2 regions of the Bradyrhizobium sp. ORS 285 genome follow, and region 2 is predicted to be linked to the other one. Evidence: riboswitches for the same ligand, from Rfam matches in the RefSeq annotation. Region 2 holds a riboswitch; the other holds the start of a gene.
The links. Region 2 has a riboswitch for S-adenosylmethionine ahead of BRAD285_RS28655 (homoserine O-acetyltransferase). Riboswitches for the same ligand answer to the same signal wherever they lie in the genome.
Positions count from the first base shown of each region.

Region 1: another riboswitch for S-adenosylmethionine. It lies ahead of BRAD285_RS31090 (O-succinylhomoserine sulfhydrylase); the one in region 2 lies ahead of BRAD285_RS28655 (homoserine O-acetyltransferase).

Region 1 is NZ_LT859959.1:6,911,565-6,916,440, forward strand. It holds partial or broken gene BRAD285_RS31080 (MATE family efflux transporter) at 1-144, opposite strand, end outside; gene BRAD285_RS31085 (2'-deoxycytidine 5'-triphosphate deaminase) at 258-1,364, opposite strand; SAM riboswitch at 1,477-1,556, shown strand; gene BRAD285_RS31090 (O-succinylhomoserine sulfhydrylase) at 1,635-2,831, shown strand; gene BRAD285_RS31095 (GDSL-type esterase/lipase family protein) at 2,907-3,950, opposite strand; gene BRAD285_RS31100 (hypothetical protein) at 4,033-4,791, opposite strand; gene BRAD285_RS31105 (OpgC domain-containing protein) at 4,791-4,876, opposite strand, start outside.
Region 2 is NZ_LT859959.1:6,388,237-6,393,112, forward strand. It holds gene BRAD285_RS28640 (IS1182 family transposase) at 1-25, opposite strand, end outside; gene metW (methionine biosynthesis protein MetW) at 812-1,474, opposite strand; gene BRAD285_RS28655 (homoserine O-acetyltransferase) at 1,478-2,692, opposite strand; SAM riboswitch at 2,784-2,863, opposite strand; gene BRAD285_RS28660 (chorismate mutase) at 3,062-3,895, shown strand; gene hisC (histidinol-phosphate transaminase) at 3,934-4,876, shown strand, end outside.

The sequences.
Region 1 (4,876 bases), 520 kb from region 2:
CGGAGTTGGCGATGAGGTTCGGCCAGGCGAGCGACAGCAGCGTCTTGAGGATCGGACCGTCGGCGACCGCGTTCCGCGCCGGCTTCACGGGCGGCACGGGCCGCCCTCGCCGACTGGAGTGTCGGCCAGGCCGATCTCGGACATGTTCGCTCCCCGCTCGGCTGCGGTTGGTATCGCAGCGCAATTGTTGTTGCTTCTAGCACATCGCCGCGTGCGGCGGACGCATTGGGGGTACGCGCACGGCGCGCAGCCGCGCTCTACAGGCGGAAGTGCTTCGAGAGCTTGAGGCCCTGCGCCTGGTAATTCGAGCCGATGCGGCTGCCATACATCGCGTTCGGGCGGGCCAGCATCTTCTCATAGACGAGACGGCCGACGATCTGGCCGTGCTCGAGGATGAACGGCACCTCGCGCGAGCGGACTTCAAGTACCGCCCGCGAGCCCTGCCCGCCGGCGCCGGCATAGCCGAAGCCAGGGTCGAAGAAGCCGGCATAGTGCACGCGGAATTCACCGACCAGCGGATCGAACGGCACCATCTCCGCAGCGTAATCCGGCGGCACCTGGACGGCTTCCTTGGAGGCCAAAATGTAGAACTCGCCGGGATCGAGGATGAGGCTGCCATCCGGCCGCGCCTTGATCGGCTCCCAGAATTCCTCGACCGGATAACCGCCGCGGCGGTCGACATCGACGACGCCGGTATGGCGCTTGGCGCGGTAGCCGACATAGCCATTGGCATTGCTGCCCGAGAGGTCGACGGACAGAGCGACACCGCCGGCGAGATCGGCGTCGTCGCGATCGACCAGCCGCTCGGCCTCGTGCAGCGCGATCAGCTCGTCCTCGGACAAGACCGCGTCGCGGTAGCGGAAGCGGACCTGGGAGAGGCGGGAGCCTTCGCGCAACAAGACGGGGAACGTCTTCGGGCTGATCTCGGCATAGAGCGGGCCGTGATAGCCGGCGCCGATCATGTCGAAGCGCCGGGTGCCGTCGGCGATCACGCGGGTGAACACGTCGAGCCGCCCGGTCGAGCTCTTCGGATTGGCGGCGGCGACGATGTCCTTCGGCAGCGCCAGGCTCTCCAAGAGCGGCACGATGTAGACGCAGTTGGTCTCCAGCACCGCGCCGTCGGCCAGCGCGATTTCGTGCAGCTTCAGTTCGTCGATGCGCTCCGCGACCGTGGAGCCCGGCCCCGGCAGGAAGCTCGCGCGCACGCGGTAGGCGACGTCGCCGAGGCGCAAATCCAGGCTCGCCGGCTGGATCTGGCTCTCGACGAAGTCGTATTCGGGAATGATCAGGCCGGCCTCGGCCATCGCCACGATCATGCGGTCGGGCAGGATGCCATGGGCGTCGGCGGGAAGCGAAAACGGCAAGACCTGATCCTTTGCAGGCGCCGGAATGGCGGCTATGCGAGCCTATATAGGGTCTTTTGACCGGTTATCCGATGGCTGGCTTGACGGAAAGGCCGGGTGAGACTAAGAGCACGACTTATCCCGTGGTGATTTGAGCCGGCCGGCTTGCAGCCACGTTAAATAAGTCGCTAAACAGGCCGGGGACGATTGTGATCCCGGCCGTGAGGAGTTTTCCCAGGCCGGTTTTTTTGTGCCCATCGCGAGAAGAGCGGTGGTCACGATGGAGGTCACATGTCGAAGTCCCCCGCGTCGTTCGCCCACTACCGTCCTGAAACCCGGCTGGTGCATTCCGGCGGCCTGAGGTCCGAATTCGGCGAGACCGCCGAGGCGCTGTACCTCACGCAAGGGTTCGTCTACGCCACCGCCGAGGAGTGCGAGGCGCGCTTCAAGGGCGAGGATCCCGGCTTCATCTATTCGCGCTTCTCCAACCCGACCACGGCGATGTTCGAGCGCCGCATGATCGAGCTCGAAGGCGCCGAGGCGTGCCGTTCGGCGGCGACCGGCATGGCCGCCGTCACCACCGCGATCCTCGCGCCCTTGCGCGCCGGCGACCACGTCGTGGCGGCGAAGGCGCTGTTCGGCTCCTGCCGATACGTGGTGGAAGACCTGCTGCCGCGCTACGGCATCCAATCCACCCTGGTCGACGGCCTCGATCTCGACCAGTGGCAGAAGGCTATCAGGCCGAACACCAAGTCGTTCTTCCTGGAGAGCCCGACCAATCCGACGCTCGACGTGATGGACATTCCGGCGATCGCCGAGATCGCGCACGCCCATGGCGCACGGCTGATCGTCGACAACGTGTTCGCGACGCCGATCTGGCAGAGCCCGCTGGCGCTCGGCGCCGATGTCGTCGTGTACTCCGCGACCAAGCACATCGACGGCCAGGGCCGCTGCCTCGGCGGCGTGATCCTGTCGTCGGAGGCGTTCATCGCCGAGCACATCCACAATTTCATGCGCCAGACCGGCCCGTCGATCTCGCCGTTCAACGCCTGGGTGCTGCTGAAGGGGCTCGAGACCCTGGCCGTGCGCGTGCGCGCGCAGACCGAGACGGCGGCGAAGGTGGCGGACTTCCTTGCCGCGCATCCGAAGATCTCGCGGCTGATCTATCCGGGCCGCGAGGACCATCCGCAGGCCGCGACGGTCAGGAAGCAGATGCGCGCCGGCTCGACGCTGGTCGGCTTCGAGGTCAAGGGCGGCAAGGCCGGCGCGTTCCGCACGCTCAACGGCCTGAAGCTCGCGCGGATCTCCAACAATCTCGGCGACTCCAAGACGCTGGTCACGCATCCCGCGACGACCACGCATCAGCGGCTGTCGCCGCAGGCCCGCGCCGAGCTAGGGATCAGCGAGGGCTTCATCCGCTTCTCCGCGGGCCTTGAGCATGCCGACGATCTGATCGAGGATCTCGACGCGGCCTTGAAGGCCGCGTAGCGAATGGCGAAGTCGGAGTAGCGAGTAGTAGGTCCTCATCCCTATTCGCTACTCGCTAGTCCCTACTCGCCCTCGTCACATCGGCCGATAGGTCAGCACTTCCGACGGCTGGTTGATGCCGAGCTTCACCTGGCCGACGGAGCGGATGATGTCGTCACCCAGCAGTTGGGCGAAGCAGGCGTAGCCCCAATCGCTCATGTGCAGGCCGTCCGAGATCACGAACTCATTGATCGGAATCGCCTGGCGCTCGTGCCAGTCGCGCATCACCTCGAAGCGCGGGAAGATGCCGGCGTGATGCAGCTCGGCGATGCGGCCGAGCAGCTTGTTCATGCGGCTGGCGTTCTCCGAACGCTCGTTCACGCGCGGCGAATATTGCAGATCGACCAGCACGACGTCTGAGGCTGCCGCCTGGATCTTGCCGACGCCGTCCTCGACCAGCTTGGCGGTCTCGGTCGGATCAAGATCGCGCAGCACGGCGTTGGTGCCGACCTGCCAGATCACGAGATCCGGATGACGGTCGATCACCGACGTCTCCAGCCGCTTCATCATCTCAGGCGCATCCTCGCCACCGACGCCGGCATTGATGACGCTGATGTCGGCCATCGGATATTGTCGGCGGAGCTGCGCCGCGAGCCGGTTCGGATAGGTGTAGTCGGGCGTGCTCGCGCCATAGCCCTGCGTCGATGACGAGCCGAAGGCGACGATGACGACCGGCAGGCCCGATGCGAGCTTGTTGGCGACGTGCGGCAGCGAGATGAAATTCTTCTTGGCGACGCCCTTCGGCGGCAGGCACGGCACGCGGTTGAAGATATCGGTGGCGGATTTGGCGACCTGCTTGACCTTGTCGATGGCCCGCTCGGTGATGCTGCGCGAGGGTGACGGCGTAGCGGTCATGACCGGCGCGTTCGCCGGCGACTGCGCATCCGTCATGGCCGGCGGATTTGCCGGTGCTGGCTGTGATGTCTTGGCCGCGGGGTTGACGGCGGCGATCGGCCCGGGCGCCGGATTGCCGGCCTGAGCCACCATGACGTGCCCGATGGTCTGACGCAGCTCGCTGACCGCGATCGCATCGGCAGCCTCGGCGCCCTGCGCGCGTGGCGGGCTGATCGAGAGAGCCATCAACAGGGCCGCGACAGCCGAAAGCGTCTCCCATGTCCCAGATACGCGGTACAATTTATTCGAAGACATAGACAACATAACCCTAGTTCTGCTGCGCCGGGCCGAGATGCGCCGCGTCGATGATGAACTTCGACAACGCCCGTCCGAGACAATCATGAACCTGCTTGGCCAGCTCGACCCCATGCGTCGGATTGAACAGGTCGAAATCGCCCTGTTCGTTCCATTGCCGCATGATCGCGAAGCGATCGAACAGCGGGATGTCGCGCTGCTGCGCGACGACCCGCATGTTGTCGACATAGGGCGGCACGGAAATCAGTGTTTCCGTCCGCGGGCTGTATTGCAGGTTCATCAAGACGACGTCAGCTCCCGCTTTCTGCAGCGTCGCCACACCGTCGTCGACCGCCTGCCGGAACTCATCAGGATCGATCGACCGCATGGCGTCGACCGTTCCGGTCTGCCAGATGACCAAATTAGGCCTTTTTCCTTCCACCAGTTTAACAAGATTTCCAGCGATTTCCTCGGCCGTCTTCTTTGGCTGCAGCTCGACACTGAGATTGACGGTGACGGCCGGGAGCTTGTCTTTCAGAGCCGCCTGCAAGCGGGCGGGGTACGCGGCCGCGTCGGAGGTGCTGACGATGGAGGATGAGCGGCTTCCAACGACCAGAATATCCAGCGTGCGCGCGTTTTTGACAGCGTCTGCAACTTTCGGGAGCGAACTCTCGGTCGTCAGCAGGTAGGCCGGCACCTCGCAGTTCTGCGGCGCGTCTTCCGCGCGCGCAGAGGCCGCCAGCGAAATCGCTAGCGCTGCGATACCAAACCTTAACCACGAGACGGACTTCATCAGCCCCCTCCCGCCAGATCGGCGTTGCTGCGCACACCCTTTCGCGCAGCGCCCTTATCGGCCTCGCGCTTGTACCATGAAATCA
Region 2 (4,876 bases):
CGCTCTTGAACGGGCGATTCGTCATAAGCCGAATCGTACATCCCGCCACGCAAAACGCCCGAGATTCTTGCCCAGCCTCGTCGGGCAAATCAAGCGCAGATTTCTGCCCGTCCCGCCTCACTGCACGTGGGGCGTATCGCGGTCGTCACGAACGCTGAGGTGGGATGCGGTGGGCGTGTCGGGTTGCGCGTGCGTGTCCTCGCGCGGACGAACAATTCCGATGCGCACGGTCAAGTCGCGCGGTCCTGACATCCCGACGCTGATGTCAACTCACGGCGAAGCTCTCGCTTCTCGTGGGGATGGTGGCCAGAAAGCCCGGCGCACCAGGGAGAACGCGAAGCAGCCGTACAGCCATCGCGCAGGGAAGGCCGGGTGTTCCGGCTCGTACCTGTGGTACCTGCCGCCTGCATTTTTTCCGCAGGCGGGCCATGGGTGCGGCCAGCATCCGGCCTTCCCTGCGCCTCTGCGTTTTCGGAGGCGGTGATTGATGCAGAGCCCGGGCGCGAAAGTGCAGCGGGGATAAGAACACGCCATCAGCTGTTTGAGATGTGAAACGCGACAAACCAAACGGCTCGCCAATGACGAGTTGCGTTATCGCGCGCGGGTCAGGGGCAGACAATCGGTCGCCCAGCACTCAGTTGTCGTCCCGGCCTTGAGCCGGGACCCATACCGCGGAATCTATCGGTCAGGCGCAACTGCGAGTCATCGTCCCAAGACCAACGGTGGTTATGGGTCCCGGCTCAAGGCCGGGACGACAGCGGAGGATGACGCGCGCGCCGTGAACTACGGGCGACGAGCGGGCGTGGCCCCCTTACCGCCGCTCACCCCGGCTCAGCAGAAACACGCCCTGCTCGCCGAACATGTTCCAGAACCACCAGGGCATCGCGACGCGCAAGGGGCGGCCGTAACTATCGAGCGCCACCGCGCGCTCCATCTTTACGCCGATCTCGTCGCAGAGCTGCACGAAGTCCTTGATGGTGCAGAAATGAATGTTGGGCGTGTCGTACCAGGTGAATGGCAGATTGTCGGTGCGCGGCATGTGGCCGCCGACGAGCAGTTGCAGTCGCAGCCGCCAGAAGCCGAAATTCGGGAAGGTGACGATGGCGCGGCGGCCGATGCGCAGCAGATTTTCCAGCACGTCCTTCGGCCGGCGCGTCGCCTGCAGGGTCTGCGACAGGATTACGTAGTCGAAGGCGTCGTCGGGATAGTCGACGAGATCGGTGTCTGCGTCGCCCTGCACCACCGCCAGCCCCTTGGCGACGCAATGGTTGACGCCCTCGCGCGACAGCTCGATGCCGCGGCCGTCGATGCCGCGGCTCTCCAGCAGCTGCAGCAGGTCGCCGTCGCCGCAGCCGATGTCGAGCACTTTCGAGCCGCGCTCGACCATGCCGGCGATCAGGAGATGATCCGGGCGATAGGCCAGCACCTCGCCGCCGGTGAGGCCGTTCAGCGGCAGCACACCTTGCAGGCTCATGGCTCAGCCTCCCGTCACGGTCTTGAGGCCGCGCGCCTTGCCGGCCGAATCGAGAAAGGCGCTGGCGATCTCGAAGAACTCGGGCACGTCGAGCAGGAACGCATCATGTCCCTTGTCGGTCTCGATCTCCGCGAACGACACCCGCGCGCTGGAGGCGTTCAGCGCATGCACCAGCGCCCGCGACTCCGAGGTTGGAAACAGCCAGTCGCTGGTGAACGACACCACGCAGAACCGGGTCTGGATGCCGCGGAACGCCGCCGCAAGGACACCGTCATGGTCGGCGGCGATGTCGAAATAGTCCATCGCGCGCGTCAGATAGAGATAGGAGTTGGCGTCGAAGCGCTCGACGAAGGACGAGCCCTGGTAGCGCAGATAGCTCTCGACCTGGAAATCGGCGTCGAACGAGAAGGTCGGCAGCTCGCGGTCCTGCATGCGGCGGCCGAACTTGCGATGCAGCGCGGCGTCCGAGAGATAGGTGATGTGCGCGGCCATCCGCGCCACCGCGAGGCCGCGATGCGGATGCGTGGCCTTGTCGGCGTAGCGGCCGTGATCCCATTCGGGATCGGCCATCACGGCCTGGCGGCCGAGCTCATGGAAGGCGATGTTCTGCGCCGAGTGCCGGGTCGCGCAGGCGATCGCGAGATTGGCGAACACGCGGTGCGGATAGGCCACCGTCCATTGCAGCGCCTGCATGCCGCCCATCGAGCCGCCGACCACGGCGAACAGGGTGTCGATGCCGAGATGATCGATCAGCATCGCCTGCGCGCGCACCATGTCGGGGATGGTGATGATCGGGAAGTCGAGACCCCAGACCTTGCCGGTCGCAGGATTCAGCGACGCCGGCCCGGTCGAGCCCATGCAGCCGCCGATCACGTTGGAGCAGATGATGAAGTAGCGCGCCGGATCGAGCGGCCGGCCCGGACCGACCAGCGTCTCCCACCAGCCGGGCTTGCCGGTCATCGGATGGCGGTTGGCGACATGCTGGTCGCCGGTCAGCGCGTGGCAGATCAGGACCGCATTCGACTTGTCGGCGTTGAGCTCGCCATAGGTCTGGTAGGCGATCTGGAACGGCGCGAGGTCGATGCCGCAATCGAGCTTCAGCGGCTTGTCGGCGCCGAACTGCGCGACCAGCGAGCTCGGATGGTCGACCTCGTGCGAACGCTCTTCCGGCGCAACGCTGCGCAGCGCGGAGGTGGATTTCGGCGTCAGGCCTGTCATGTCTTTCACCCCGGCCTTCCGGCAAGGGCTCCCGAACCACGTGACATATCAGGCCATGAAAAACCCGGCCTGAACTGGGGTTCGGCCGGGATCGATAACGTCCCCGGCCTGTTTAGCGAGTTTTTTAACGTGGCTGCAAGCCGGCCGGCTCAAATGACCACGGAACAGGCAGAAACTAGTCCCGCGGGCGCTCCGCGTCAAGGCAAGCCGGGGTTGCCGGACGAACCGGCCCGCCGCCGCTGCAGTCCAGCCAAGCCTAGGCAGCACAAGGTAAACTTGCTGTTGCGCGGGCCCGGCGCATCGGAGAGAACGGCATCCGTTCCAGTCGGCCGCGCGTCAAGACGTGGCCCGCGCAGAGTGACCACGCCCATGTCGAACCCGCCCCCTGCCCCGCCCTCCCTGGCCGATCTGCGCAAGGAGATCGACGCGATCGACGAGCAGGTCCATCACTTGCTGATGCAGCGGGCCGACATCATCGACCGGCTGATCAAGGTCAAGAAGACCCAGGAGGTCGGCTCGGCATTCCGCCCCGCGCGCGAGGCGGACATGATGCGCCGCCTGGTGCAGCGGCATCGCGGCATCCTGCCGCTCGACACCGTCGAGGGCATCTGGCGCGTGATCGTCTCGACCTTCACCTATGTGCAGGCGCCGTTCTCGGTGCATGCCGACGTGTCTGTCGGCGAGTCCGCGATGCGCGATTCCGCAAGGTTCCATTTCGGCTTCGTGGTGCCGTATGTCGCGCATTTCAGCGCCCAGGCCGCCGTCGAAGCGGTGGCCCGCTCGAAGGGCGATCTGGCACTGGTGTCGACGACCTCGGGGCATACGCCGTGGTGGATCACGCTGGAGCCCGTGGGCGCGCCGAAGATCATCGCGCGGCTGCCCTTCATCGAGCGCGCCGACCATCCGGCCGCTCTGCCGGTGTTCGCGGTCTCGCGCGTCGCCGACGACGCGATGCTGCTGGAGGTCGAGACCTGGAGCATCCGCGTCTCCGGATGGAATGCGCAGGTCTCACGGGCGCTGTCGCCGCTCGCGGACGTCGTCGCGGTGCCCGATACCGCCTTCGACAGCGCAGCTCTGCTGGTGTCGATCGAGGCGCCGTCAAACCTCGACAGCATCAAGTCGGCGCTGATCGCGGCGGGCGCCTCGGTGCGCTCGGCGGCGCTCGTCGGCGGCCATGCGAAACGCTATACGGTTCCGAGCTGAGGCCCCCTTGCGCCCGAGATGATTGTCCGGAGTTGATGATGAACCGCCCCGTGCCGAACCCCGGCATTCTCGACATCGCGCCCTACACGCCCGGCAAGAGCCCCACGCCCGAGCCCGGCCGCAAGGTGTTCAAGCTGTCGGCCAACGAGACCCCGTTCGGCCCCTCCCCGAAGGCGATAGAGGCCTTCAAGAGCGCGGCCGCGCATCTGGAGGACTATCCGGAAGGCACCTCGCGGGTGCTGCGCGAAGCGATCGGCCGCATTTATGGCCTCGATCCCGATCGCATCGTTTGCGGCGCCGGCTCGGACGAAATCCTCAATCTGCTGGCGCACACGTACCTCGGCGAGGGCGACGAGGCGATCTCGACGGCGCACGGCTTTCTGGTCTATCCAATCGCCACCATGGCTTGCGGCGCGAAGAATGTCGTGGCCGCCGAGACCGAGTATCGCACCGACGTCGATGCGATCCTCGCCGCGGTGACGCCGCGTACCAAGCTCGTCTGGCTCGCCAATCCGAACAACCCGACCGGCACCTACATCCCGTTCGACGAAGTCAAGCGGCTGCGCGCCGGCCTCCCCTCCCATGTCGTGCTGGTGCTCGACGCAGCCTATGCCGACTACGTCTCGCGCAACGACTACGAGTTCGGCCTCGAACTGGTCGCGACCACCGAAAATACGGTGGTGACCCACACCTTCTCGAAGATCCACGGCCTCGCGGCGCTTCGCGTCGGCTGGATGTTCGGCCCGGCGCACATCGTCGATGCCATCAACCGCATTCGCGGGCCGTTCAACGTCTCGGCGCCGGCGATGCTTGCGGCCGTCGCGGCCATCGAGGACACCGCGCATCAGCAGATGTCGAGGACGCACACGGAGACGTGGCGCAACAGGCTGACCGAGGAGATCGGCAAGCTCGGGCTGACGGTGACGCCGAGCGTCACCAACTTCATCCTGATTCACTTCCCGACCGACAAGGGCAGGACCG